Regions from separate parts of the Nocardiopsis sp. NPDC055824 genome, predicted to be linked through region 1. Evidence: predicted binding sites of a transcription regulator. Region 1 holds the regulator's gene; each other region holds the start of a gene.
The links. Region 1 encodes HrcA, which represses chaperone genes, less so after heat shock. Its sites were predicted from a motif close to TTGGCACTCTCNNNNNGAGAGTGCCAA; they were not measured.
Positions count from the first base shown of each region.

Region 1 (9,912 bases):
CCGTCGGGGCGGAAGCCGCTTCAGGAGGGGCGCGGTCGGCGGGTGCGGGGCCGGCGGCGGGGCGCCCGCGTGCGGGGGAGGGGCACGGGGGCGCGGCTGGGGCCGCGGGCGGGGAAGGGCGGCGCCGGTGCCCGGCGCCGCCCGCACGGCGTCAGCCGCGCAGCCAGACCGCCGTCTCGGCCGGCAGGGCCAGGGAGCCGTCGGCCGGTGCGGCCACCGGACCGCTGGACACGAGCACCTCGCCGGACGCCGCGATCTCCGCGGTCTCCCCGCCGAGGTTCACCGCGACGCGCACGCCCGGCTCGCGCTCGAAGTACAGCACGCCCTCGGGGGCGTCCAGCCAGGTCATCGCGCCGTCGCCCAGGGCGTCCAGCTCACGGCGCAGCCCGAGCGCCCTGGTGTACAGCTCCAGGGTCGAGCCCTCCACACCCCGCTGGGACGCGCGCGACAGGGCGCCCCAGCCCTCGGGGACGGGCAGCCACGGGGTGCTCCCCTCCGGGCCGAACCCGAACGGCGCGCTCCCGTCCTCCCAGGGCAGCGGCACCCGGCAGCCGTCCCGGCCGCGCTCGGTACGGCCCGAACGCTCCCAGGTCGGGTCCTGGAGCGAGTCGTCCGGCAGGTCGGTGACCTCCGGCAGGCCCAGCTCCTCGCCCTGGTACAGGTAGACCGAGCCGGGCAGGGCCAGCATGAGCAGCGTCGCGGCGCGCGCCCGGCGCAGCCCCTGCTCTCCGCCGCCGAACCGCGTCACGTGGCGGGTCACGTCGTGGTTGGACAGCACCCAGGTGGTGGTCGCGCCCACCGCGCCGTTGGCGGCCAGCGAACCGTCGATGACCTCCCGCAGGCGGGACGGGTCCCAGGGGGCGGTCAGGTACTCGAAGTTGAACGCCTGGTGCAGCTCGTCCGGGCGCAGGTACCGGGCCACCCGGTTCGCGTCCTCGACCCAGGCCTCGGCCACCAGCGCGCGCTCGCCCGGGTAGGAGGCGGCGATCGCCGACCAGCGCCGGTAGATGTCGTGCACGCCGTCCTGGTCGAAGTACGGCAGCGTGGTGCTGCCGTCGAGCAGGTCGGCCTTGGCGCCCTCGGCGATGTCGGGCAGGCCCGGGTCCTTGACCATGCCGTGCGCGACGTCGATGCGGAACCCGTCCACACCCCGGTCGAGCCAGAAGCGGAGCACGTCGTCGAACTCGTCGTGCACCTCCTGGTGGGTCCAGTCGAAGTCGGGCTGCTCCGGGTCGAACAGGTGCAGGTACCACTGCTCGGGGGTGCCGTCGGGGCGCTTGAGGCGCGTCCAGGCGGGGCCGCCGAAGATCGACTTCCAGTTGTTCGGGGGCTGCTCCCCGTCGGGGCCCTTGCCGTCCCGGAAGACGTACCGGGACCGTGCCGGGTCCCCCGGCTCGGCGGCGACGGCCTCGCGGAACCACGCGTGGGCGGAGGAGGAGTGGTTGGGCACCACGTCGATGATCAGGCGGATGCCCAGGTCGTGGGCTGCGCCGAGGAGGGCGTCGAAGTCCTCCAGCGTGCCGAAGCGGGGGTCGACGTCGCGGTAGTCGGCGACGTCGTAGCCGCCGTCGGCGAGGGGGGAGACGTAGAACGGGGTCAGCCAGATCGCGTCCACGCCGAGCTCCGCCAGGTGGGGGAGGCGCTCCCGGATACCGGTGAGGTCGCCCTCCCCGTCACCGTTGGAGTCGGCGAAGCTGCGCACGTAGATCTGGTAGATGGCCGCTTCACGCCACCAGCGAGACTGAGGCTCCATCTTCGAGGGTCCTTCCCTGTGGCGACTGCAAGTTCTTGCGCAAGATTACCCCGAACTTTCGGCCATGTGACGGCGATCTCGACTAGAGTTACGCCCATGGGTCCACGACTTGCCGACATCGCACGGCACGCAGGCGTCAGCGAGGCCACCGTCTCGCGGGTGCTCAATGACAAGCCGGGGGTCGGCACCGAAACCCGCAAGGCCGTCCTGACCGCCCTCGACGTCCTCGGCTACGAGCGTCCCGCCCGGCTGCGGCAGCGCTCGGCCGGGCTGGTCGGCATGGTCATCCCCGAACTGGAGAACCCGGTCTTCCCGATGTTCGCCCAGGCGGCCGAGGGAGCTCTGGCCCAGCGCGGGTACACGCCGGTGCTGTGCACCCAGACCCCGGGCGGAATAACCGAGGACGAGTACGTGGAGCTGCTCCTGGAGCGCAACGTCTCCGGCATCCTCTTCGTCTCCGGCAAGCACGCCGACACCACCGCACCGCACGAGCGGTACCACGCCCTGGTCTCACGAAGACTTCCGATCGTCCTGGTCAACGGGTTCGCCGAGGCCATCCCCTCGGCGTTCGTCTCCGCGGACGACCGGGAGGCCGGAAGGCTCGCGGTCGACCACCTCGTGGCCCTGGGCCACACCCGCATCGGCTTCACCAGCGGCCCCGAGCGCTACGTCCCGGTCCGCCGCAAGCTGGAGGGCTACCACCAGGCCCTCGCCAGGCACGGCCTCGACGGGAACGACCTCGTGGAGCTGTCCCTGTTCGGCGTCGAGGGCGGCCACGCGGCCGCCGTGCGCCTGATCGAGCGCGGCGTCACCGCCATGGTCTGCGGATCCGACATGATGGCGCTCGGCGCCATCCGGGCCGCCCGCCAGCGGGGCCTGCGCGTCCCCCAGGACTTCTCCGTCGTCGGGTACGACGACTCCCAGCTCATCGCCTTCACCGACCCCCCGCTGACGACCGTCCGCCAGCCGGTCAACGCGATGGCGCTGGCCGCGGCGCGCGCCCTGTGCGACGAGATCGCCGGGCACCCCGTCTCCCACACGGAGTTCATGTTCGACCCGGAGCTGGTCGTGCGCGGCTCCACCGCCATCGCCCCCGACCGGCGGAGCGCGTCCGGGCGGGTGGACCCTCCCCGCGGCCCCCTCCCGCAGCGGGCCGCCTCCCCGGCCCCCGCCCACGCCAACCCCTGACCCGGCCGGGCCGGAGGAGGCCCCGGCGCCGGTCCCTGTGTCCCATCTCTCCGTGCACCGCACCCCGGCCGGGGCGCGTCCCGGCGACGGTCCGGCCGGGGCACGCCGCAGTGTCGGTGACACTGGAGGCATGCCTTCCGTTGCCCTCGACGGCGACCCCGTACCGCGTACCGGGGAACTGCCCGAAGCCTCCCTCGCCGAACTCGGCGGGCAGCCGCTCGGGTTCTACGTCCACGTGCCCTTCTGCGTCACACGCTGCGGCTACTGCGACTTCAACACCTACACCGCAGAGGAGCTCGTCTCCCGGGACGGGACCGCCACGACCTCGCGCGCCACGTACGCCGACCAGGCCGTCGCCGAGGTCGCGCTGGCCGACCGGGTCCTGTCCGGCGCGAGGCCCCCGGTCAGCACCGTGTTCGTCGGCGGCGGCACGCCGACCCTGCTGTCCGCCGAGGACCTGGGCCGGATCGTCGCCGCGGTCCGCGACCGGTTCGGGTTCACCCCCGGGGCCGAGGTCACCACCGAGGCCAACCCCGAGACCGTCACGCCCGAGTACCTTGTCCGGCTGCGCGAGGCCGGGTTCACCCGGATCTCCTTCGGCATGCAGAGCGCCCGCCCGCACGTGCTGAAGGTCCTGGAGCGCGGCCACACCCCCGGACGCCCCGAGCAGTGCGTGGGATGGGCCCGCGAGGCCGGGTTCGACCACGTCAACCTCGACCTGATCTACGGCACGCCGGGCGAGACGGACGACGACTGGCGGGCCTCCCTCGACGCCGCGGTCTCCGCCGGCCCCGACCACGTCTCCGCCTACTCGCTGATCGTCGAGGAGGGCACCCGGCTCGCCGCCCGGGTGCGCAGGGGCGAGCTCACCGAGCCCGACGACGACACGATGGCCGACCGCTACCTGATGGCCGACGACGTCCTCGCCGGGGCAGGGTTCACGGCCTACGAGGTGTCCAACTGGGCGCGCACGCCCGAGGGGCGCAGCGCCCACAACCTCCTCTACTGGACCGGCGGTCACTGGTGGGGCGTGGGGCCCGGCGCGCACAGCCACGTCGGCGGCACCCGCTGGTGGAACGTCAAGCACCCCGCCGCCTACGCCGCCCGCCTGAACTCGGGCGACAGCCCGGGCCAGGCCCGCGAGGTGCTCACACGGGAGGAGCGGCGCTTCGAGCGGATCCTGCTCGAACTGCGCGTGGAGCAGGGGTGCCCGCTGGACCTGCTGGAGCCGCACGGGCGCGCCGCGGCCGAGCGCGCCGTCGCCGAGGGCCTGCTGGAGGCCGGCGCCCACGGCGCGGGCCGCGCCGTCCTGACCCGCCGTGGACGCCTGCTCGCGGACGCCGTGGTGCGCGACCTCACCTGAGGGCCCGGGCGCACGCCGAGGGGGCCGGGCAGGTTGCCCGGCCCCCTCAGGCGTTCCCGCGGCGTGCGCCGCGCCGCTACTTGACCCAGTCGACGTTGACCGGGTAGCGGTACCACTCGCCGCGGTTGGCCGCGGTGCCCGCCAGGATGCCGAACACCACGGCCAGCACCCACAGGACCAGGCTCAGGAGCCCGCCGATGAGGATGAACGACAGCGGGATCGAGATGACGTAGCCGATGGTCAGCAGGATCTGGAAGTTCAGCGCCTGCGCCGACTGGTGGCGGAGGAAGGGCGACTCGTCCTTCTTCACCAAATACATGATCAGCGGGACGAGGAAGCCCAGCACGATCCCGCTGAGGTGGGTCAGGAGCGCCATCGTGCGCTCCTCGGAGTTGGGCTGGCCGGTCGTCGCCGACGACTGGCCGTAGCCCCCGTGGGGCGGGTAGCCGGGGGGCGGATAGCCGCCCTGCTGGTAGCCGCCGGTCTGCTCCTGGTACCCGGGCTGCCCGGGATAGCCGGGCGGCCCCTGGTAGCCGCCCGGGTCCTGGTGTCCGGGGTAGCCGGGCGGCGGATATCCGCCGGGCTGTCCGGGGTGGCCGCCGCCCGGGTACCCCGAGGGGTCCTGAGGGGGCGGCGGGTATCCGCCGGAACCGCCGGGGGGCGGATAGCCGCCCGACCGGCCCCCGGAGCCGTCGTCGCGGCCGGTCGGGTCCCCCTGGCCGTAGGGGTCCTCTGGCTGGTTGTTCGGGTACGACATGGTGGTTCCTTCGGGTGGACTCGCTCGGACCGTGCTTCGGGACGGCCTCACTTCAGCAGGCGGATGCTGACCGGGTAGCGGTACCAGGTCCCCTTGTTGGCACCGTTGGCGCCCATGACCCCGAACACGATCGACACGATCCAGACGACCGCGATGAGGAGGGATCCGATCCAGGACAGTCCTGGGAAGAAGATACCCAGACCGATGAAGACGACCCAGGCGAAGACGTACGGGATCAGCAGCGTGATCTGGAAGTTCGCCGCCTCCGAGGCGTGGTGCCGGACGAACGGCGACTGGTTGCGCTTGGCGAGGTAGACCGCGAGGGGCGGGATCCAGCCGAAGCAGGCGATCACGAAGCCCGAGAGGTGGGCGAGCATGGCCACCAGCGTGCTGTTGTCACCCCCCTGGGCGGGCGGCTGCGGCTGGCCGTAGGCTGCCTGCGCCCCGGGGTACTGCGGCTGCTGGGGATGTCCGTAGGCCTGCGGGTGCTGCGCGTGGTCGGGCTGGGGGGCGTACCCCTGCGGGCCGCCGGCCGGTCGGCCGTAGGGCTGCTGGGGCTGTGCCTGGTGGGGGTGCCCGTAGGGCTGCTGTGCCTGCTGACCGTAGTCCTGGTGGCCCTGGTCGGGCTGCGGGGCGTAGGGGGACTGGCCGCCGGAGGGCTGTCCGTGGCCGGGGTGGGGCTGCTGTCCGTACGCGGGCCCGCCGTAGGGCTGCGGGGGCTGGTGCCCGTGGGCCTGCTGCTCTCCGCCGGGAGGGGCGAAACCGGGCTGTGCCTGGGGCTCGCCGTAGGGCTGCTGGGGCGGTTGTCCGTAGCCGGGCTGTCCGTAAGGGGGCTGTGCCTGGTCGGGCCGGGGGGCGTAGGGGGGCTGGTCGCCGGAGGGCTGTCCGTGGCCGGGGTGGGGCTGCTGTCCGTACGCGGGCTGGGCCCCCGAGGGCTGTCCGTAAGGGGGCTGTGCCTGGTCGGGCTGCGGGGCGTACGGGGACAGGCCGCCCGACGGCTGCCCGTACCCGGGCTGCTGCGGTCGGCCCTCACCCCGGGGGCCGTACTCCTGCTGCCCGCCGTCCGGCTGCCCGGGCTGCCGGTCCTGGTCGGGGTCCTCCGGGGACGGGGGGTTCGTCGGGGTCTCGCTCATGCTCTTCCTTGGCTCCGCTCATGAGTGGCGGTTCTTGTACTTTCGCTCGTACCGACGACCGCGCGGGGCCGGAGGCGGGCGACCGCGGCGCCGGACACCGGGTGTCCGGACCGCGCCCTGGGCAGAATCCTAGGTCCTGGGGCCGTACCGGCGCGAAAACGGCCCGGTCACGGGTGGGCGCCCCGACCCGACGACGGGTCCCGGAGCTCGTCCGGATGGGGCCCCGTGACGAAGTCGATGAGCTCCTCCACGCGTCCGAGCAGCGAGGGCTCCAGATCAGCATAGGTACGGACCGATCCGAGGATCCTGCGCCACGCCTCACCGGTCTCCAGCCGCCACCCGAGGGCCTCGACGACGCCCTCCTTCCAGGGGCGCCCGCGCGGAACCTCCGGCCAGGCCCCGATCCCCACGGCGCCCGGCCGCACCGCCTGCCAGACGTCGACGTAGGGGTGGCCGGCGACCAGCACGTGCTCCCCGCGCACCCGCTCGGCGATCCGGCTCTCCTTGGACCCGGGGACCAGGTGGTCGACGAGGACCCCCAGGCGGCGGCCCGGGCCGGGGGAGAAGTCCGCCACGATCGAGGGCAGGTCGTCGACGCCCTCCAGGAACTCGACGGCGATCCCCTCGACGCGGAGGTCGTGGCCCCAGACCTTCTCCACGAGCTCGGCGTCGTGCGCGCCCTCCACGTAGATCCTGCTCTCACGCGCCGTGCGCGCGGCGGCCCCGGGCACCGCCACCGAGCCGGACGCGCTCCGCAGGGGTCCCCGCGGCGCGGGCGCGGGGCGCACCAGGGTCACGGGTCTCCCGTCGAGCAGGAAGGCGGCCGGGCCGAGGTCGAACACCCTGCGGCGCCCCGCGCGGTCCTCCAGGGTCACGCTGGACCTGTCCCACGTCACGACCGCTCCGCAGAAGGCCTCGTCGGCGTCCTCCACGACCAGGTCCCGACTCAGGGCGACCTCGCGCACGGCCCCCTTGCGGGGCAGCCGCCAGTCGCCTGCGAGCACGTCGCGGCCGTAGCGGCCGGTTCCCTTGGTAGCCACGGTCGTGCAGTCTACTGGGGGAGGGTGTCGGTTCATCCGCGCCGTGGCGCACGTCGCCGCTCCGGAGGGAAGATCCGGCGCCTCCTCCGGTGTTACCGCCGAGGGGTAGCCGTCCGGGTTTGCGGCCGGGCATAGAATTAGCACTGAGGACCCCGGAGTGCCAGGAGGTGGCGAGTTGCTGGACGAGCGCAAGCTCGCTGTCCTGCGAGCGGTCGTGGAGGACTTCGTCAACACGAACGAGCCCGTCGGCTCCAGGGCGCTGGCCGACCGGCACAGGCTCGGGGTCTCTCCCGCGACCATCCGCAACGACATGGTCGCGCTGGAGGAGGACGGGTACATCGCCCAGCCCCACACCAGCGCGGGACGCGTGCCCACGGACAAGGGGTACCGGCTCTTCGTCGACCGGCTCTCCTCCGTCAAGCCCCTGTCGGCGCCGGAGCGCCGCGCCATCGAGTCCTTCCTCGCCGGAGCGGTGGACCTGGACGAGATCGTCGCGCGGACCGTGCGGCTCCTCGCGCAGCTCACCCGCCAGGTCGCGATCGTGCAGTACCCGTCGCTGACCCGTTCCTCGGTCCAGCACGTCGAGCTGGTCCCCCTGGGGGGCCAGCGGGTCATGATGGTCGTGATCACCGACACGGGCAGGGTCGAGCAGCGCGTCATCGACGGCCTCGGCGAGGTCAACGGAACCGCGGTCAACGACCTGCGCTCCATGCTCAACCGCGCCATCTCCGGTCTCCACCTCGGAGAGGTGCCCGACGCGGTTGAGGACCTGCCCGCGCAGGTCCCGCCCGAACACCGCCAGATGGCGGTGGCCGTCCTCTCCGTCCTGCTGGAGAGCCTCGTCGAACGGCACGAGGAGAAGATCGTCCTCGCGGGGACGGCCAACCTCGCCGCCGTGGACTTCGCCGCCAGCCTGCGGGACGTCCTGGAGGCGCTGGAAGAGAACATGGTCCTCATCCGTTTGCTGGGTGAGGCGAAGGACCCGTCAATGCTCACGGTGCGCATCGGCGCGGAGAACTTCCACGAGGGTCTCCGGTCCACCTCCATCGTCTCGGCCGACTACGGTGTGGGAAACCAGTCGCTCGCCAAGATCGGTGTCGTGGGGCCCACCCGGATGGACTATCCGGGAACAATGGGAGCGGTACGCGCCGTGGCTCGGTATGTCGGACAGATTTTGGCAGGACAGTAACTCAGTGGCCAGAGACTATTACCAGGTTCTCGGGGTGCGTCGCGACGCGTCCAAGGACGAGATCAAGAAGGCGTACCGGAGGCTCGCGCGCGAGCTCCATCCGGACATCAACCCCGACCCCGCGACCCAGGAGCGCTTCAAGGAGGTGACCCAGGCCTACGAGGTCCTCTCCGACGAGAACAAGCGCCGGATGTTCGACATGGGCCAGGACCCCTACGCTCCCGGCGGTGGCGGCGCGGGAGGCTTCGGCGGCGGGGGCGGGTTCGCCTTCGACGACATCATGAACGCCTTCTTCGGCGGCGGCCAGCCCGGCGGGCGCGGCCCCCGGGAACGGGTCCGGCGCGGGCGCAGCATCAAGATCCGGGTCGAACTGGACCTGGTGGAGACCGCGTTCGGGGTCAGCAAGGAGATCACCTTCCCCACCGCGATCCTGTGCGAGACGTGCCAGGGTGAGGGGACCGCGGCCGGTTCGCACCGCACCACGTGCGAGATGTGCCACGGCCAGGGCGAGGTCTCCCAGGTGACGAGGTCCTTCCTGGGCCAGGTCATGACCTCCCGCCCCTGCCCGCAGTGCTCGGGCCAGGGCTCGGTCATCACCAACCCCTGCGGCGACTGCGCGGGGGAGGGCCGGGTGCGCGAGAAGGTCACCCGTACCGTCAAGATCCCGGCCGGCGTCGACGACGGCACCCGGATCCAGCTCGCCGGAGAGGGTGAGGTCGGCCCCAACGGCGGCCCGCGCGGCGACATCATCCTGGAGATCATCCAGCGTCCCCACCCGACCTTCGAGCGGCGCGGCGACGACCTGCACTGCACGGTGACGGTCCCCATGACGGCCGCCGCGCTGGGCGCGTCCTTCGCCTTCGACACCCTGGACGGGACCGAGAACATCGATCTGCGGCCGGGCACCAACTCCGGCCACGTCATCACCCTGTCCAACAAGGGCGTCACGCACCTGGACGGGGGAGGTCGGGGCGACCTGCGCATCCGCGTCGACGTGGAGACCCCGGGCAAGCTCGACGAGGAGCAGGAGAACCTCCTCCGCAAGTTCGCCGAGCTGCGCGGCGAGGACCAGTCCCCGGGGCGGTTCAGCCCCGGGCACGGCGGCCTCTTCGCCAAGCTCCGCGACGCCTTCGGCGCGAAGTGACACCCCCCGTCTTCCTGGTCGGGACCGCCGCACTGGCGGCCGACCGGGTGACGGTGGACGGCCCCGAGGGGCACCACGCCGCGGTCGTGCGGCGCATCAGGGAGGGCGAGACCGTCGACCTGTCCGACGGTCTCGGCCTGCGTGCCCGGTGCACGGTGTCCGCCGTGGGCAGGGACCACGTCGTCTGCACGGTGGTGGAGCGCCGGGAGGAACCCGCGCCGCGTCCCCGCCTGACCGTGGTCCAGGCGCTGCCCAAGGGCGACCGCGGCGAACTGGCCGTGGAGATGATGACCGAGGCCGGGGTGGACACGATCGTGCCCTGGGCCGCCGAGCGCTCCGTCACCC
Region 1 covers NZ_JBSHDN010000037.1:466-10,377, reverse strand. The annotation lists gene ACWGL3_RS10770 (glycoside hydrolase family 13 protein) at 152-1,753, opposite strand; gene ACWGL3_RS10765 (LacI family DNA-binding transcriptional regulator) at 1,850-2,941, shown strand; gene hemW (radical SAM family heme chaperone HemW) at 3,072-4,304, shown strand; gene ACWGL3_RS10755 (DUF4870 domain-containing protein) at 4,381-5,061, opposite strand; gene ACWGL3_RS10750 (DUF4870 domain-containing protein) at 5,109-5,438, opposite strand; gene ACWGL3_RS10745 (DUF3097 domain-containing protein) at 6,362-7,234, opposite strand; gene hrcA (heat-inducible transcriptional repressor HrcA) at 7,410-8,423, shown strand; gene dnaJ (molecular chaperone DnaJ) at 8,428-9,567, shown strand; gene ACWGL3_RS10730 (16S rRNA (uracil(1498)-N(3))-methyltransferase) at 9,564-9,912, shown strand, end outside.

Region 2 (9,912 bases), on a different contig from region 1:
CGGCCCGAGGCCGGGCCCCGGTCAGGAGCCGACGGCGATCCGGTGCGCCTCCGCCACGAGCGCCGCGAAGTCCCCGTACGGTTCGGGGTCCCCGCCGTCGCCGGGCCACCACGTGTAGGCCGTCCACTCGCCGTCACCGTCGGCGCTGTCGGCGTGCAGCAGCCACATGCCGCCGCTGCCCCCGTCGTCGTCGGAGATCAGCAGGCAGCGCTCCAGTACGCGGAGCCGGTCGGCGAAGTGGCCCATGTGCGGTTCCGACCACCAGGAGTAGAGCTGGGGGTCCTCCTCGGGGAACCAGCCGATCCTCTCCACCGGGAGCAGGTCGAAGGTGTAGGCCAGGGTGCTCCAGCCGTTGCTGACCAGGAGGAAGTTCCGGTAGGACGGCGGCAGCGATACGCCCAGGCGCTCCTCCGCGGCGAGGACGGCCTCCTCGGCGGCCGGCTCGTACCCGAGCCAGCGGTTCTCGCGCTGGGCGGGGCTCACCATCCACTCGGCCCTGTCCTCGGCCTCCGCCGTGCGCAGGTAGGCGGAGTCCAGGAACTCGGAACTGTGTTCGTTCAGGAACGCACGCCACCGGGCCGCGGTCCTCGGCGGGGAGGGGTCCATGTCGGTCGTCCTTAGGGGGCTGGGGAGCGGCGACGATTCTCGCACCCCCGCGTCGCCGCCGTGTCTGCCGGACGGGGCGGGAGGAAGCCGCCGTTGCGCGAGGGCCGACAGGGATCCGCGGACCGGGTGGACCGGGATCCGGAGCAGGCCCTGGAAGCGGATCGGGGTCCCTCCCGAAGGAGGGACCCCGATCCACACGTGCGGCCCCAGCAGGATTCGAACCTGCGACACCCGCTTTAGGAGAGCGGTGCTCTATCCCCTGAGCTATGGAGCCATGGGTTCGGCGGAGGTATGCGTTGCCCCGCCGCAGGGCCAAGCCTAACCCAGGATAGAGGTGAATGGGGTGTCGGACCGTGTTCCCGGGGTGTGACTGGGGGACTCTGCGTGCATGGCGGAGTACGCTGACCTACGATTGGTTGTCCTGGCGCGTTGTGACGTTGTTCATGACGCGTGGTGCGTCATGGCCGGATATGTGCGCCGATCGCCCTGAAGGGCGGGTCGGAGTGAGGCCCGCACAGTGATGACCAGGTACTTCACCGACGGCCGGGGAAGACGGCGGCGGGACGGGCGCGAGCCCGCACCGCGTCCGCTTCCTCCGGCGCAACGGTTCCGTGTGTCCGCATGTGGACATGTAGTACGTTCCTTGCGGTCACGGGTAGGTGTTCGAGGAAAAGCAGCCGGAGGATCATTCGTGCCGTTCACTTCTGATCCGGCGCGGCGCAGGTCCCGCGTGCCGGATGGCGGCGGGGCGCTCACCGCGTTCGCGGCGTTCCAGCGTGTCCGTTGCGTCCAGGCGCTGACGCTCGTGCTGGTCACCGCTCTGCTCGTCGTCCCCGTCCACCCTGCCGCGCTGGCGCCGGCCGCGGCCGACCTGGACGAGTTCCGCGAGCGGGCGGAGGCGTCCTCGCAGGAGCTGGAGGAGGCCACCGAGCGCCACGTCGAGCGCCAGGAGGAGTTGGAGTCCGCCCAGGAGGAGCTGGTCTCCACGCTCCACGAGCTCCAGCAGACCGAGCTCGAACTCGGTGAGATGCGCGAGCCCCTGGCCACCCTCGCCAGCACCCTGTACCAGCAGCCCGACGGCGGCCTGCTCACCATGCTGACGTCGGGCACGCTCGACGACGACCTCCAGACGCAGTCCTACGCGGCGAAGATCTCCGAGAACAACCAGGCGCTCATCCAGGACGCCACCGACCTCCGCGAGGAGCAGGTCGAGCTGGCGAGCCAGGCGCAGGAGCTCCAGACCACCACCCAGCTGGAACAGGTGGAGCTCGCGGCGGAGGTCGAGGAGCTGCGCGAGCAGTCCGAGACGAGCATGAACGAGCTCGTCCAGGAGCTGGAGGACCGGGGCATCGACCCGGACGCCTACATGGCCGCCGCGGACTGCGACCCCTCGGCGGCGTCGAGGGCGAACGGCTCGCCCAACGGCCTGCTGCCGTCCGACGCCCTGTGCGACCTGTACGACGACAAGCAGCTGCGCGCCGACGCCGCGGTCGACTTCCTCGAACTCAACATGAGGTACGTGACGGAGTTCGGCGAAAACATCTGCATCACCAGCGCCTACCGCGACCTGCCCAACCAGCACCGCGTCTACGCGCAGGAGCCGCCCGGCTTCGCCGCAGTCCCCGGCACGAGCAACCACGGCCTGGGGCAGGCGATCGACCTGGGCTGCGGGATCCAGAACTTCAGGTCCGAGCGCTGGAACTGGATGGAGGCCAACGGGGCCGACTTCGGCTGGCACCATCCCGCCTGGGCGAAGTCCAGTCCCTTCGAGCCCTGGCACTGGGAGTACAGCAGGTGACCCCCGGGGGCGGCCCGCACGGGCCGCCCCCGACCTGTGTCCGGGCCGTTCACGGCCTCCCGCGCGGCAGGGAGGAGGGACCGTGGCCCGGCCCCGGAACGGTCAGACGGTCTCCGGCACGACCTCGCTCGTGCAGTGGGAGCACCGGGACGCCTTCTTGTCGATGTCGACGCAGCAGTAGGGGCAGGCCCGGGTGGTGGCCTCCTCGGCCTTGACGAACCTCTCCATGAGCTTGCCGAGCGGCAGGACGATCAGGAAGTACAGGACCGCGGCGGTGATCAGGAACGAGATCAGGGCGTCGATGAACGAGCCGTACATGAACCGGCTGCCGTTGATCTCGAAGTAGAGGTCCCCGAAGGTGGGGATGCCGCCGAAGATCCCGATCAGCGGGGTGATGAACCCCTCGGTGAACGCGGTGATGAGGTTGGCGAAGACCGTGCCGATCACGACCGCGACCGCCAGCTGCACCAGGTTTCCCTGGAGCAGGAACTTCTTGAAGCCTTCCATGGAACAGCCCTACGTACTCGATGTGTGTGGGAGAGCCGGGGCGTCCGAGGGGCGCTCACCGGCGCCCGCCAGCTTTCACCACCACACGTCATCGGTCAACCGCGAATGGTGATGGACAGGCGTGACGCCGTGGCGTGCCCCGCCAGGCTCCGGGCCTCCGCGGGCGTCGCGGCGATGAGGATCAGCGCACCTCCCCCGCCGCCCCGGTCGGACTCGGCCGGAAGGGCGAGGACGGGACGGTCGCTGACCACCTCCACGGCGGGCCCCGCGCGCACCGGGGCGAACTCGTCGGGGCTCCCCGCGGCGAGGACGTCCACCCGGCTGCCGGGGGAGAGGAGCCCGACCGCACCGGGGTCGGAGACCCGTACGGGGACGGCCACCAGGCCGGGCCCGTACGGGCCCGCGGGAGGGTCGGAGAGGCGGGCGTCGGTGATCACCTCGCCCCGGCGCACCGGGGACGTGAGGGAGAGGCCCGCCGCCTCCGTGTCGGCCGGGAGCGCGCCGTCCGGCACCGCGTCGGAGGGCAGGGGGCGCGGGGCGAGGTCGCCCGCGGCGAGCGGTGACGTGGCGTCGAGGTCCCTGGCGGCGACGAGGACGAGGCCGGCCGGCTCCGGGGGCGGGCGCACCGCCAGAACGGCGCTGAGGAGCGCGGCGGCCGCGAGGAGGGCGGCGACGACGCGCCGGTGCCGGTCCAGCAGGCGGGTGAGCGCCCGGCGGTGCCGGTAGGGGGGTGGTGCGCTGGTCATGTTCCAACGCTAGGCCGCGGCGGGGCCGTGCGGCCGTTGTCCACAGGCCGGACGTGCCGAGCGCCGCCGAGTGTTCGGCGGCGCTGCGTCGGTCAACGGCCCTGCGGCTAACCTGCCGCGGCGGCGGTGCTGCTGGTCGTGCTGGTGCTGGTGCTCGTGCCGGCGCCGGTGCCCGCCTTGGAGCCCGAGTCGCCGGAGGAGCTCTTGGCGTCCGTGCCGGAGGAGGCGGTGCCGCCGGACTCGGAGGAGCCGGAGTCCTTGCCGTCGCCGGAACCGGCGTTGGACCCGGTCAGGACGGAGCTGTTGGAGGTCTTGCCGCTGTCGGTGCGGTAGAAGCCGGAGCCCTTGAAGACGATTCCCACGGCGGAGTACACCTTGCGCAGGCGTCCCTCGCACTCGGGGCAGACGGTCAGCGCGTCGTCGCTGAAGCTCTGCACGACCTCCATCTGGGCGTCGCACTCGGTGCACGCGTACTGGTACGTAGGCACTGTTCCGGGTCCTCCTTGCTGGCACTCTCGCCCGTTGACTGCTAAATAGTACGCGCTCGCCGACCGGAGCCGCGACAGCACCTCGCGCCGAGCGCGCGGCAGCGGCCCAGGTGCCGGAACGGTGGCGTCGCCGGGGCGCGACCGCCAGGGACAACGCCCGGCCCGGGCGGGATAATCCCCGCCGCCACGGGCCGGGAAGGACGCCCCGGCCGGCTGCCCGGGGCCCTCCCGGACCGCTCCTCCCCGCGAGGGCGCCCCCGGCGGGCGGTCCGCACCCCGTCCGCGGGCCGCCGTCCGTGCTCGGGCCGTCCTTCGGCGGGACCGCCACCCGGCCCGCGCGTCCGCGGGCCGCCGTCCGCGCCGGGGACCCGCGTCACACGGTGTCGTCTCCCCCGGGCCACACCCCGCCCGCGAACACGCGCAGGCCGCCGCCGGGTGTGAGGACGGCGTCCACCGGCCGGTCGTGCGGCTCGGCGGGCAGGGAGTCCACGAGCTCGTCGTCGTGCACCAGGGCGATCGCCGGGGTGTGCGGGCCCTTGTGCGCGAGTGCGCGGTCGTAGCAGCCGGCGCCCCGGCCGAGCCGGTTCCCGTTCCGGTCCACGGCGAGGGCGGGGCAGACCACGGCGTCCGCCCGGGCGAGCGCCCCGGGGCCGTAGCGGTGCCCGGTGGGCTCCACCAGGCCGTGCCCGGCCGGGGCCAGGCCCTCGGGCCCGTCGAAGGCCGCCCAGTCCAGGTCGCCGCCGGGCAGGAACACGGGCAGCAGCACGTACGTGCCGCGCTTCCACAGGGCCGTCACCAGCTTGCGGGTGCCGGGCTCCCCGCCGACGGAGTAGTAGCACGCGACCGTCCCGCCCATGGCGAGCCACGGGACGCCCATCAGGGCGTCCCGGACCGCCGACCCGACCCGCGCGCGCTCCTCCGCGCCCCGGGCCCGCCGCCGGGCGAGGACGTCCCCGCGCAGCCGGGCCTTCTCCGACGGACCGCCGTCACCGCTGCTCCCGCTCATGGGGCCAGTGTGGCAGCGGGACGGACCGGGCGGCGAGGGGGCCGCTCCCGCCGGGGCGGTCCGGGCGCGTCCGGCGGAGCCTGCCCCGGGCGGTGAACGCCCGGTGGCGGTTTGCGCTCCGCCGCCCGAAAGAGCGGGGACTTCTTGGCGCCCGGCCGGGCGTCGGGGCGCCGAGACGGCCGGGGACTGTCCTAAAGTGCCGACATGAACGACGCCACCGAGCAGAAGCGACCCTCCGCGTCCGCGCCCGTCACCAAGGCGGTCGTGCCCGCGGCCGGCCTGGGCACGCGGTTCCTCCCCGCGACCAAGGCCACGCCCAAGGAGATGCTGCCGATCGTGGACAAGCCCGCGATCCAGTACGTCGTGGAGGAGGCGGTCGCCGCCGACCTCAAGGACGTCCTGATGATCACGGGACGCAGCAAGCGCTCCATCGAGGACCACTTCGACAGGGCCTACGAGCTGGAGGAGGCACTGGAGGCCAAGGGCGACGACGCCCGGCTGCGCTCGGTGCGCGAGTCCAGCGACCTCGCCCAGGTCCACTACGTCCGCCAGGGGGAGCCCAGGGGACTCGGCCACGCGGTCCTGTGCGCGGAGGCGCACGTGGGCGACAACCCGTTCGCCGTGCTGCTCGGTGACGACCTCATCGAGTCGGCCGACCTGCTGCGCCGCATGATCGAGGTGCGGGAGAGGCGCGGGGGCAGCGTCGTCGCCCTCATGGAGGTGGAGCCCGAGCAGGTCTCCCTGTACGGGTGCGCGGGCATCGAGCCCACCGACGAGGAGGACGTCGTCGCCGTCACCGACCTGGTCGAGAAGCCCGCGCCGGAGCACGCCCCGAGCCGCTGGGCGATCATCGGCCGCTACGTCTGCGATCCGGCGGTCTTCCCCGTCCTGCACGAGACCCCGCCCGGCCGCGGGGGGGAGATCCAGCTCACCGACGCCCTGCGCGAGCTCGCCCGGCGCAAGCCCGAGGACGGCGGGACCGTGCACGGCGTCCTGTTCCGCGGCCGCCGCTACGACACGGGGAACAAGGCCGACTACATCCGCACGGTGGTGGACTTCGCCTGCCGCCGGCCCGACCTCGCGGACGAGCTCCTGCCGTGGCTGCGCGACTTCGTCGAGCGCCAGGACGCCGGACGCCCCTGACCCGCACCGGGGGCGCCCGCCCGCGGGCCCGGCACGGCCCGGCGGCGCCGGGAGGCCGCGCACACGGGGCCGGACGTGGTGACAATGGGATGCGCATCAACTCCTGAGGGAGGGGAGACGCTCCGCCCCAGGAACCGCGACAACGGAGGAACCCCCGTGAAGAGCGTCGAACAGCACGTCGCCGACGTCCTGGCACTGATCGCCGACCCGCAGCCCACCGAGCTGGACCTGCTCCGGGCACACGGCTCGGTGCTCGCCGAGACCGTCACCTCGCCGGTGTCGCTGCCGGGCTTCGACAACTCGGCCATGGACGGGTACGCCGTGTGCGCCGCCGACCTGGAGCCGGCCACGGCCGACTCCCCGGTCCGCCTGCCGGTGGTCGGCGACATCCCCGCCGGCGACCCCTCCCCCGCGGCGGTCCGCCCGGGCCTGTGCGCGCGCATCATGACCGGTGCTCCGATGCCCTCCGGGGCGGACGCGGTCGTGCCGGTCGAGTGGACCGACGGCGGCGTGGCCACGGTGGCCGTCGACCGCCCGGTCCGCGTCGGCAACGCGGTGCGCCCGGCCGGGGGCGACGTGGTCGAGGGCGCGGTCGTGCTCCGGCCGGGCGGGCGCATCGGCGCGGGGGAGATGGGCGTGCTGGCGGCCGTCGGCCGCCGCTCGGTGTCCGTGTACCCCCGGCCGCGCGTCGTCGTGCTCTCCACCGGTGAGGAGCTGGTCGAGCCGGGGCGCCCGCTCGGGCCCGGCCAGATCTGGGAGTCCAACAGCTTCATGATCGCGGCGGCCGCCCGCGACGCCGGGTGCGAGGTCCACCGCCACGGTTTCGTCGGGGACGACCCCCGGACGGTGCTGGACACGCTGGAGGGCCTGCTGGTGCGGGCCGACATCGTGATCACGACCGGCGGTGTGAGCATGGGCGCGTACGACGTCGTCAAGGAGGTGCTCACGCGGGAGGGCACCGTGGAGTTCACACAGGTGGCGATGCAGCCGGGCAAGCCCCAGGGCTTCGGGGCGATCGGCCCGGACCGGACCCCGATCGTCACCCTCCCGGGCAACCCCGTGAGCGCCTTCGTGTCGTTCCAGATCTTCGTCCTCCCCGCGCTGCGCCGCCTGCGCGGGCTCGACCCCCGGGGGCTGCCGACCGCGCGCGCGGTCCTCACCGCCCCTGTGACCTCGCCGAAGGGCCGCCGCTCCTACCTGCGCGGCGTCCTGGAGGAGTCGCCGCACGGGCGCGAGGCCGCCCCCACGGTGTCCCCGGCCCTGCGCCAGGACTCCCACCAGCTCTCCGCGCTCGCCGGGGCCAACGCGCTGATCGTCGTGCCGGAGGAGACCACGGAGCTGGCCGCGGGCGGAGCCGTCGACGTGGTGCGCCTCCCCGATCCCGCCTGAGGGGCGGCCCGCGCGTCCGGCCTCCCCCGGGTGCGGCGGTCCGGGAGTTCGCGGATCGGTGGGCGGACCGTCGCCGGGGTGCCGTACGGTCGTGGATGGCGCGCCGCGGCGCGCCCGGACACCGCCGTCCCGGCCGTGTTCCGCGTACGAGCGCAGAAGCTGGCGGACCGATGAGCGACACCCCACGGACGGAGGGGGCAGACCACCCCTCCGGCTTCACCCACCTGGACGCCTCCGGCGCGGCGCGCATGGTCGACGTCTCGGAGAAGCGCGTGAGCACGCGCACGGCCACGGCCACCGGCCGCGTCCTGCTCGGCGCGGAGGCGGTCGCCGCCCTGCGCGGGGGGACGGTGCCCAAGGGCGACGCGCTGGCCGTCGCGCGGATCGCGGGCATCCAGGGGGCCAAGCGCACCCCCGACCTGGTGCCGCTGTGCCACCCCATCGCCGTGCACGGCGTGGAGGTGGACCTCGCCGTCGTGGACGAGGGGGTCGACATCAGCGCCACGGTGCGCACGGCCGACCGCACCGGCGTGGAGATGGAGGCGCTCACCTGCGTCATGACCGCGGCCCTCGGCCTGGTCGACATGGTCAAGGCCATCGACCCCGGGGCCGAGGTCACCCGGGTGCGGGTCGAGGAGAAGACCGGCGGGCGCAAGGGCCACTGGAGGCGCGGTGGCGGCGGTGAGTGAGCCGGGGGGCCGTACGCGCCGCGTCGCGGTGGTGACGGCGTCCAACCGGGCGGCGGCCGGGGTCTACCCGGACCGGTCGGGGCCCGTGGTCGCCGACCGGCTGCGCGCCGCGGGCTTCGCGGTCGTCGGTCCGTGGGTGGTTCCGGACGGGGCCCCGGTGGCGGAGGCGATCTCCCGGGCCCTGGACGAGGGGGCCGACGCGGTCGTCACGACCGGAGGCACGGGGCTCACGCCGCAGGACCTCACGCCCCAGGCGACCCGGCCCCTGCTGTCGTACGAGATCCCGGGGATCGCCGAGGCGCTGCGCGCGGCGGGCCGTGACAAGGGCGTGCCCACCGCGATCCTGTCGCGGGGGCTGGCCGGGGTGGCGGAGAGGGGAGGCCACCGGATGCTCGTGGTCAACCTGCCCGGTTCCCGGGGAGGCGCGAACGACGGGATGGACGTGCTGGAGCCGGTGCTCGGCCATGCCTTGGACCAACTGCGTGGCGGAGATCACGCCCGCCCCGAATGACGCCGAACAATGACCGGAATCACAGGCCGGGCATTCCGTCCCTCGATCATTCTTTGACCTTGGATCGCTTTTCGGTGCGTGAGTATTGGAGTTAGGAATCAGCCGATTCCCGCGTTGTGAGAGTGACGCCCGCCACGTCACCCGTGCGGAGTGGAATACTGGAACCCGTCACCGACGCGGGGGGTCCGGCGCCTCCGTCCCCGGTGGCGCGCCCCCGGGCGGTGGCGCCGGGGGGATCGAAGGGACGGTCGTGAATCGCAGACAAGGGTGGCCCGTCACTCTGGAGGAGGGGCCGGTCGCGCTCAGACCCCTGCGGCTCCGCGACGCCGTCGCACTGCGTGACACCCGCTCGCGCAACGAGGAGTGGCTGCGTCCGTGGGAGCCCACGTATCCCGAGATGCCGCTGCGCACCACGGGGCTGGCGCCCTACGTCGCGATGCTCCAGTCCATCCGGAGAGAGGCCAGACAGGGCCTGTCCATGCCGTGGTCGGTGACCTACGACGGCCGGTTCGTCGGCCAGCTCACGGTGGGCGCCATCGTGTGGGGCTCGGCGCGTTCGGCCCAGGTCGGCTACTGGATCGACAGCGCCTACGCAGGCCGGGGCGTCACCCCGACGGCGGTCGCGCTCGCGGTCGACCACGCGTTCTTCGGGGTCGGCCTCCACCGGATCGAGGCCAACATCCGCCCGGAGAACCGGGCGAGCAGGCGGGTGGTCGCCAAGCTGGGGTTCCGGGACGAGGGGGTGCGCAGGCGCCAGCTGCACATCGACGGGGCATGGCGCGACCACATCTGCTACGCGATCACGTCGGAGGAGGTCCCCCAGGGAATGCTGCGCCGCTGGCGCGACGGGTCGTCCTCGGGGTCCGGTTCCGGCCCCGGTTCCGCTTTGGGGTCACAGGGCCCGAACGGCGGCGGAGATCCGCGGGACCCGGCGAGTCCGCAGTCCGGGGCGAACTGAACGTGGCACGATCACGGTTGCGCTCGGCGTCTAAACCTCGCTTTAGCGACATTGACTCATTACTTTGCGTT
Region 2 covers NZ_JBSHDN010000032.1:8,481-18,392, reverse strand. The annotation lists gene ACWGL3_RS09940 (SMI1/KNR4 family protein) at 22-606, opposite strand; tRNA gene ACWGL3_RS09935 (tRNA-Arg) at 808-880, opposite strand; gene ACWGL3_RS09930 (D-alanyl-D-alanine carboxypeptidase family protein) at 1,298-2,404, shown strand; gene ACWGL3_RS09925 (MscL family protein) at 2,507-2,911, opposite strand; gene ACWGL3_RS09920 (SAF domain-containing protein) at 3,007-3,657, opposite strand; gene ACWGL3_RS09915 (FmdB family zinc ribbon protein) at 3,765-4,145, opposite strand; gene ACWGL3_RS09910 (5-formyltetrahydrofolate cyclo-ligase) at 4,519-5,151, opposite strand; gene galU (UTP--glucose-1-phosphate uridylyltransferase GalU) at 5,356-6,294, shown strand; gene glp (molybdotransferase-like divisome protein Glp) at 6,451-7,683, shown strand; gene moaC (cyclic pyranopterin monophosphate synthase MoaC) at 7,854-8,372, shown strand; gene ACWGL3_RS09890 (MogA/MoaB family molybdenum cofactor biosynthesis protein) at 8,365-8,883, shown strand; gene ACWGL3_RS09885 (GNAT family N-acetyltransferase) at 9,134-9,841, shown strand.
Region 2: ACWGL3_RS09915 (FmdB family zinc ribbon protein) is a predicted target of HrcA. The motif match lies at 4,164-4,190, and genes of this name have one in related genera.

Region 3 (9,297 bases), on a different contig from region 1:
GGCGGCCACGTCGCCGATGGCGCTCGCCATCGGCACGGCCACGCCGAGCACGGACCGCGTGGTGTGCCCGGAACCGCCGCCGAAGCCCACCAGCACGCCGGCCGCGCCGGTCCGCATCAGGTGCAGGGCCGCGGTGTAGGTGGCACAGCCGCCCACCACGACCGGGACGTCCAGGTCGTAGATGAACTGCTTGAGGTTGAGCGGCTCGGCGCGTCCGGACACGTGCTCGGCGGACACCGTGGTGCCGCGGATCACGAAGATGTCCACGCCGGCGTCGACGACGGCCTTGTGGTACTGGGCGGTGCGCTGCGGCGACAGCCGTGCCGCGGTGACCAGGCCGGCGTCGCGGATCTCCTCGATCCGGCGGCCGATCAGCTCCTCCTGGATGGGAGCGGCGTAGATCTCCTGGAGCCGCCTGGTGGCCGCGACGTCGTCGAGCTCGCGGATCTCCTGGAGCAGCGGTTCCGGGTCCTCGTAGCGGGTCCAGAGGCCCTCCAGGTCGAGCACGCCCAGACCGCCCTGCTCCCCGACGGCCACGACCGTCTTGGGGGAGGCGACGCTGTCCATGGGGCTGACCACCAGCGGCGTCTCGAACCGGTAGGCGTCGATCTGCCAGGCGATCGACACCTCCTCCGGGTCCCTCGTGCGTCGGGCAGGCACGATCCCGATCTCGTCGAGCTCATAGGCCCGGCGCCCGTTCTTGCCCAGCCCGATCTCCACCTGCGCCAACGTTTCGATCCCCTCTGACGTGCGGCACCGGCTCGTCTACCGGCGTCTTTCCTGCCGCCGAGAGTCTATCCGCCCAAAAGTTGGACCGGGTTTGCCCCGCTCCGCCTGGACTCGCGCAGCGCGGCCGACCGGGTCGCCGCCCCACCGGCCGGGCAGGCCCCGGCGGTCGCACCCGTCCCCGTGGGCGACCGGGTCCCCGACGGTCACGGGTTCCTCGGACATCCGGGCGTCGGAGCCGCCGCGGGGCCGCCGGGGGCGGGGAGCGGAAGGGGGGAGAAGGGGAAGGGCCGCCCGGGAGGGGTCTCCCGGACGGCCCGCACCGCCGACGCGCCGGCGGACCGGCGCGCGGGACGGGTCAGCGCGCGTTGTAGTTGGGCGCCTCGACGGTCATCTTGATGTCGTGCGGGTGGCTCTCCCGCAGTCCGGCGCTGGTGATCCGCATCAGCTGGCCGCGCTCGCGGAGCTCGGGCACGGTACGGGTCCCCGCGTACCACATGGACTGGTGGAGGCCCCCGACCAGCTGGTGGGCGACCGCCTGGAGCGGGCCGCGGAAGGGCACCTGGCCCTCGATGCCCTCGGGGACCAGCTTGTCCTCGGAGGCGACGTCGGCCTGGGCGTAGCGGTCCTTGGAGAAGGAGCGGCCCCGCATGGCGCCGAGCGAGCCCATGCCCCGGTAGGCCTTGAACTGCTTGCCGTTGATGAAGATCAGCTCTCCCGGGCTCTCCTCGACACCCGCGAGCAGGCTGCCGAGCATGACCGTGCTGGCGCCCGCGGCGATGGCCTTGGCGATCTCGCCGGAGTACTGGAGCCCGCCGTCCGCGATGAGCGGGACGCCCGCCGGACCACAGGCCCTGGAGGCCTCCAGGATGGCGGTGAGCTGCGGCGCGCCGACGCCGGCGACGACGCGGGTGGTGCAGATGGAGCCCGGGCCCACGCCGACCTTGACGGCGTCGGCCCCGGCGTCGACGAGCAGCTGGGCGCCGGCCCGCGTGGCCACGTTGCCCGCGACGATGTCGGCGCGGGAGTTGGCCTTGAGCTTGGCGATCATGTCGGCGAGCCCGGCGGAGTGGCCGTGCGCGGTGTCCACGACGACGAAGTCGACCCCGGCCTCGACGAGCAGCTTGGCCCGCTCCTCGGCCTCGGGTCCGACGCCGACGGCGCCGCCGACGACCAGGCGCCCGTCGGCGTCCTTGGTGGCGTCGGGGAACTGCTCGCTCTTGATGAAGTCCTTGACGGTGATCAGGCCGCGCAGGCGGTTCTGCGCGTCGACCAGGGGCAGCTTCTCGACCTTGTGCCTGCGGAGCAGCTCGAAGGCCTGCTCGCGGCTCACGCCGACGGGGGCGGTGACCAGGTTCTCGGTGGTCATGACGTCGCGGACCAGCCGGGCGCGGTCGCTCTCGAAGCGCATGTCCCTGTTGGTGACGATGCCGACGAGGGAGCCGCCGGCGTCGGTGACGGGGACGCCGGAGATCCGGTAGTGGGCGCACAGGCGCTCGACCTCGGCGAGGTCGTCCTCCGGCTTGCAGGTGACGGGGTCGGTGACCATCCCGGCCTCGGAGCGCTTGACCAGGTCGATCTGGCTGGCCTGGTCCTCGGCGGAGAGGTTGCGGTGCAGGACGCCGGCGCCGCCCTGGCGCGCCATGGCCACGGCCATCCGGGCCTCGGTGACGGTGTCCATCGCCGCGGACAGCAGGGGGATGCTCAGGGTGATGTTGCGGGACAGGCGGGTGGTGGTGTCCACCTCGCCCGGCTGGAGGTCGGAGTAGGCCGGTACGAGGAGCACGTCGTCGTAGGTCAACCCCGGCGGCAGCAGTTTGTCCCCGTAGTCGCTGTACTCCTGGCCCATGACACAACCTCCGCTATCCCGGCACACCTGCGCGGTTCGCCCCCGCGTGTCGTCTCATCCTAGGTCGTCGCCCTGTGCGGCCCCGGTGGAATGAGGTGTTTGACCCGTCACCCCGACCCGAAAGTGAGCGGTATCACGGTTTGGGGGCCGTGCTCGGACGGACCTGCCCGCCCCTGCCTCCGGACAACACCGGTCGGCGCCCCGGGCTTCCCTCGGGAGGGTCGGAGGGGCCGTGCGCCACGGGACCGGAGCGTCCACGGGCGGCCGGTCGCCGGAGGGGCCGGGGGTCACGGGCGGCCACCCGGCGGAGGGCGGGGCCGGCGCGCGGTGCGACGCGCTCAGTGCCAGCCGGAACTGCGGCGTCCGGCCTGGCCGGGGTAGCGGCAGCGGCCGTGGACCCGCGGGCGGTCGGGGCACAAGCGGCGCCCGGGACGGGGGCGTCCGCCGTGTTCAGGGGAGGAGGCGGTTCGCCACGGCCACCTGCCGAAGCCGAGCGATAGCTCGGTGCTGGGCGACCCGTACCGCGCCCGCCGACATTCCCAGTACATGTCCCGTCTCATCCGCTGTCAGTCCTGCGATCACCCTCATGACCAGGAGCTTGCGCTGCTGTTCCGGCAGCTCGTCCAGGAGCTCCCTGGCGCGCTGGGCCTCGATCACCCGCACCGCCGACTCCTCCGGTCCCGGGTCGTCGTCCGGCTGCTCGGGCACCGCGTCGGTGGGCACCGTCTCCACCCTGCCCGCGACGCGCAGGGTGTCGGCGACCTTGTGGGCGGCGATGCCGAACACGAAGGCCGCGAAGGGGCGGCCCCGGTCCTGGTAGCGCGGTACGGCCGAGAGCAGCGCGATGCAGACTTCCTGCGCCACGTCGTCGGAGTAGTGGGCCAGGCCCGAGACCCGGGCGAGGCGTGCGTGGCAGTACCTGACCACCATGGGCCGGACCGCGCGCAACAGCGAGTCCATGGCCCCGTCGTCCCCCCGGACGGCGAGCGAGCCCAGATGGTTCAACCCTGTGTCGCGGGCGGCGGAGTCCGCCTGCCCGTGTGTCCCTGGCCGCTGCGCGGTAGCGCCCCCCCGGGCGCCTGCATCCGTCACGTTAGGAATGATGCCCCCACTGCGGGACCCAACCGCTCCAATCGCCAACTACGGAATGGTCACGTTTTGGGAAAAACGTCCGAAAACGCCACACACTCCAGAGGGAAAAGAGGGGCTCCCGTGGTAGTGCGCGGGGGCGGGACACCGACGTGTCCCGCCCCCGGGCCGGATTCACACCCGACCCGTCACCGGGTCCGGGGCGTGGGGTCAGTGACCGTGGCCGTGGCCGTGGTCGTCCGCCTCCTCCTCGGGCTTGTCCGCCACCAGGACCTCGGTGGTCAGGAGCATGCCCGCGATGGACGCGGCGTTCTGGACGGCGGAGCGGGAGACCTTGACCGGGTCGAGGATGCCCTGGGCGGTCAGGTCGCCGTAGGTGCCCTTGGCCGCGTTGTAACCGTGACCGACCTCCAGCTCGGAGATCCGGTGGGTCACGACGTAGCCCTCGGCGCCCGCGTTCTCCGCGATCCACCGGGCGGGCTCGACCAGGGCGCGGCGCACGATCGCCACACCGGTGGCCTCGTCGCCGGTCAGCCCGAGGTCGTCCAGGGCGGACGCCGCGTGCACCAGGGAGGCCCCGCCGCCGGCGACGATGCCCTCCTCGATGGCCGCGCGGGTCGCCGAGATGGCGTCCTCCAGGCGGTGCTTCTTCTCCTTGAGCTCCACCTCGGTGGCGGCGCCGACGCGCAGGACGGACACGCCGCCCGCGAGCTTGGCCAGGCGCTCCTGGAGCTTCTCGCGGTCCCAGTCGGAGTCGCTCGCCTCGATCTCCTTGCGGATCTGGCGCACGCGGTCGTCGATCTCGGACTGCTCGCCGGCACCGTCGACGATGGTCGTCGCGTCCTTCGTGATGACGGTGCGGCGGGCGCTGCCCAGCGCGTCGAGTTCGGCGTTCTCCAGGGTCAGGCCGACCTCCTCGGCGATGACCTGGCCGCCGGTGAGGACGGCGATGTCCTGGAGCATGGCCTTGCGGCGCTCGCCGAAGCCGGGCGCCTTGACGGCGGCGACGTTGAGCGTGCCCCGGATCTTGTTGAGCACCAGGGCGCCCAGCGCGTCGCCGTCGATGTCCTCGGCGATGATCAGGAGCGGCTTCTTGCTCTGGACGACCTTCTCCAGCAGGGGCAGCAGCTCGTTGAGGCTGCTGATCTTCCCCTGGTTGATGAGGATGAGGGCGTCCTCCAGCACCGCCTCCTGACGGTCGCCGTCGGTGACGAAGTAGGGCGAGACGTAGCCCTTGTCGAACTGGAGCCCCTCGGTGAAGTCGAGGTCCATCCCGAAGGTGGGGGCCTCCTCCACCGTGATGACGCCGTCCTTGCCGACCTTGTCGAACGCCTCGGCGATCAGGTCGCCGATCTGGGCGTCCTGGGCGGAGTTGGTCGCCACGTAGGCGATGTCCTCGCGCTCCTCGACGGGGCGGGCGCGCTCCAGGAGGATCTCGGAGACGCGGGCGGCCGCGGCGTCGATGCCCCTCTTGAGGGCGAGCGGGGAGGCGCCGGAGGTGACGCTGCGCAGACCCTCGCGGACCAGGGCCTGGGCCAGGACGGTCGCGGTGGTGGTGCCGTCACCGGCGGCGTCGTTGGTCTTGGTGGCGACCTCCTTGACCAGCTGGGCGCCCAGGTTCTCGTACGGGTCGTCCAGCTCGATCTCACGGGCGACGGTCACGCCGTCGTTCGTGATGGTGGGGGCGCCGAACTTCTTGTCGATGACGACGTTGCGGCCGCGCGGGCCGAGCGTCACCTTGACGGCGTTGGCGAGGCGGTCGACGCCCCGCTCGAGGGCGCGGCGGGCGTCGTCCTCGAACTCCAGGATCTTCGGCATGTGGGTGCTTCCTCTTGAGGCTCGTATAAAACGAGCATCCCGCCCCGCCCGGCGTTATGCCGACCGGTGCGGGATGCCTGGCTCCGAGCCCGGTGGACCGGGCCCCGTCGAGACCTACTTCTCGACGACCGCGAGCAGGTCGCGGGCGGAGAGGACCAGGTACTCCTGGCCGTCGTACTTGACCTCGGTGCCGCCGTACTTGCTGTAGAGGACGACGTCGCCGACCTTCACGTCCAGCGGGATGCGCTTGTCGCCCTCGTCGTCCCAACGGCCGGGGCCCACGGCGAGGATCTCGCCCTCCTGGGGCTTCTCCTTGGCGGTGTCCGGGATGACCAGACCGGAAGCGGTGGTCTGCTCGGCCTCCAGCGTCCTGACCACGACGCGGTCCTCGAGCGGCTTCAGCACGGTCTTGGTGGCGGTCGACACGGTGTGACCTCCCCCTTCAAAGTTTCGGTGTACTGGCTCCGGTCCGCGCTGGCACGCGGACCGACTGCGAAAAAGGGGCGACAGAGGCGGCCTGTCGTCGCGGGTGCCAGACCGGCGTCGTCGCGATTAGCACTCTACCCCTGAGAGTGCCAGAATGGAAATGCGACCGTGACCCCCGGTCGGGGACTTCCGTGAGGAGCCGGGCATCCTGCCCGCGCCGCGGCGGCCCCCACGACGCGCGGGGCGTCCGGGTCCGCCGACACAGACCGCCCTTCGACGTCCGAGGTGAACCCCATGCGCGTGCCCGCCTTCGAGGCGCTGCTCTCCGACGCGGGCCGGGAGGTGCTGGAGGGCGTCGATCCGGGGAGCGCGGTCCGGGACCAGCTCGGCACGGCGTCCCTGCTGCGGTCCGACCCGCGCGTGGCGGCCCTGGACCCTGATCTACCCGTCTCGGAGCTGGTCAACGCGCTCCTGACCCAGGTCTCCCTCCGCGAGCGCGGCCGGGCCAAGTTCGGCGACGCGGCGGGGCGGATGTTCTTCACCCCGAACGGCCTGGAGCAGTCCACCCGGCGCGTCGTGGCCGAGTACCGGGCGGGGCGGACCGCCGCGGTCGCGGGTGCGGTGCCGGCGGGCGGCTCCGCGGGCGACCTGTGCTGCGGGATCGGCGCGGACCTGCTGGCGCTGGCCGGGCGCGGCGTCCCCGTGGAGGGCGTGGACTCCGACCCGCTGACGGTGGCGGTCGCCCGCGCCAACATCGGGGCCCTCGGGCTGTCGGACCTGGCGCGGGTCCGCGAGGGCGAGGCCGGCGCGTCGGCGGTCGGCCGCTACCCGCTGCTGTTCTGCGACCCGGCCAGGCGCGGCGGGCGCGGCCGGGTGTTCGACCCGGCCGCCTACTCCCCCCCGTGGGACGTGGCGACGGGGCTGGCCGGGGCCGCGGAGGCCGCCTGCCTGAAGGCGGCTCCGGGCATCCCGCACGAGGCACTGCCCGAGGACGCCTCCGCCGAGTGGATCTCGGTGGACGGGGAGCTCAAGGAGACGGCCCTGTGGTTCGGCGCCCTGGCGGAGGGCGCGGGGGCCCGGCGGCGCGCCACGGTCCTGCACGAGCGCGAGGGCCTGCTGGCCCGGGAGGGGGCGGCCGCGCACCTGGACGCCGACCCCGGGGCGGGCCCGGCGCCCGTGGCCCCGGCCCGGCGCTACCTGTACGACCCGGACCCGGCCGTGGTGCGGTCGCACCTGGTGGCGGAGGCGGCGGCGCGGGTGGACGGCGCGCTGCTGGACGAGCGGATCGCCTACTTCACCGCGGACACGGCGGCCGTGTCGCCGCTGTGGCGGGTGCTGGAGGTGGTGGAGATGCTGCCGTTCTCCCTGAAGCGCCTGAGGTCTGCGGTGCGGGCGCTGGACGCCGGGACGGTAACGATCAAGAAACGCGGATCGGCCGTGGACACGGAGAAGCTGCGCCGTGATCTGCGGGCGTCGGGCCCCGAGTCGGTGACCGTGGTCCTCACCAGGATCGGCGACCGGCCCTTCTGCCTGCTGTGCCGCGAGGTCGGGACCCCCTCCCCGGGGTGACCCCCCGTCGGCGGCCCGTCGGCGCCCGGGCCCCCGGCACGCCCGGCGGCGGGGGCGCGGACCCCAGATCGTTACCTCTCTCACCCAGATCTTCCGCCGTCCCCTGGGGGCGAAGGGACCCAGGTCGTTAAACTGACGACCGCTGCAGTCCTTCCCTTCTCATGGATTCACCCGGAAGACTCGTGTGAGCGGCCCGCCCCGCGATGCGGTCGGATCTCGGGCCTTGCGCCGTATATATACGGACAGTCACACTCCAGTCACGATGGGGCGGTAACCATCGCGGGAGCGCCGCCCGCCCGGGGACCATCGAGAACCCGACCCGTCCGGAACCGTCCACTCCCCCGTACGGGTACGGGAGCGCCAGAACCAAAGGAGCACCTCGGTGGAACAGACCAATCACAACTTCCTCAACGGGGGAGGCCAGTCCGGTGTCTCCGACCGGATGCGTGACCTGCTCTCCCAGGCCGCCCAGGAGCACGTCTCCGAGCAGAAGTCGCAGGGCGCCGTCAGCGAGGAGATGCGCCAGCGCCTCGAGGGGATGGAGTGGCTGCTCCGCGAACTGCGCGAGCGCGAGCTCACCTCCCTCGCCGAGTCCGTCACCACGGTCAACGGGCGCATCGACGACTTCCTCGCCCGCCCGCCGGAATGGGCCGAGACCCTCGCCGAGCACATCGAGGTCGTCGGCCAGCAGGTCAAGCCGCTGTCGGACATGCCCTCCCTGCGGGCCGACACCCAGCGCATCGCCGGACACCTGGACACCGTGCTCACCCGCCTCCAGCGGATGGCCGAGACCGGCGACCGGACGGCCGACCAGGTCACCGAGCTCGGTGAGCGCCTGAACGGGCTGAGCGAGACCGTGGGCGCCCGCCTGGACTCCCTCGACACCGCCCTCGCCGCGCTCACCGCCAAGGCCGACGCCGTCGAGGCGTCGCTGTCCGCCCTCTCCGAGGTCTCCGGCGAGCGGCACGGGGCCGTCGTCACCGCTCTGGCCGAGAGCCGCACCGAGCTCTCCGACTCCCTCGCCGAGGGGCGCACCGAGCTGGCCGAGGCGCTGGCCGCCGGGCGGACCGAGATCACCGGCGCCGTCGAGGCCGGGCGCGAGAGCCTGGCGGGCGTCGTCGCCGAGAGCCGCGAGGCCCTCACCGCCGCGGGCGCCGCCCTGGGCGAGACCGTCACCGCCAAGGTCGAAGAGGCCTCCGGCGAGCTGCGGACCCTCGTGGAGGAGCGCGCCGGCGACCTCCGGGCCTCCGTCGAGGAGCGGGCCGCCGAGCTCCGCACCGAGGGCGGGGAGCGCACGGCCGAGCTGCGCACCGCCCTGGAGGAGCGCACCGCGCAGCAGCACGAGGCCCTGCTGGCCCGCCTCCAGGAGAACACCGGCGAGCTGGGCGAGCGCACCACCGCCCTGGCCGGGGAGCTCACCGCCCTGGCGGCCGCGTCCGGCGAGCGCCACGAGGCCCTCACCGGCAAGCACGAGGCCCTGGCCGCCAAGGTCGCGGAGAGCGTCGGCTACCTCAGCACGCAGGCCGAGGAGAACCACGCCGAGGCGACCGCCGCCGTCGCCGACGTCACGGGATCGCTCGCCAAGCTGCGGGAGAACCACGAGTCGTCGCTCACCGAGCTGCGCACCCACCTGCGCCAGCGCCTGGCCGAGCTCGGCGAGGAGATGGAGCTGGGCCGTACCGAGACCCGGGAGCACGCCGAGTCCACGTCGGAGCGGCTGCGCGAGGCCCTGGCCGAGCGCACCGACGCCCTGGGCGCCCGGATCTCCGAGGACTCCGAGCGGGTCACCGCGGGCTTCGCGGAGCTGCGCGAGTCCGTCC
Region 3 covers NZ_JBSHDN010000212.1:844-10,140, reverse strand. The annotation lists gene ACWGL3_RS27575 (GuaB3 family IMP dehydrogenase-related protein) at 1-720, opposite strand, end outside; gene guaB (IMP dehydrogenase) at 1,085-2,575, opposite strand; gene ACWGL3_RS27565 (sigma-70 family RNA polymerase sigma factor) at 3,026-3,667, opposite strand; gene groL (chaperonin GroEL) at 3,875-5,482, opposite strand; gene groES (co-chaperone GroES) at 5,597-5,908, opposite strand; gene ACWGL3_RS27550 (class I SAM-dependent methyltransferase) at 6,203-7,477, shown strand; gene ACWGL3_RS27545 (hypothetical protein) at 7,860-9,297, shown strand, end outside.
Region 3: groES (co-chaperone GroES) is a predicted target of HrcA. The motif match lies at 6,035-6,061, and genes of this name have one in related genera.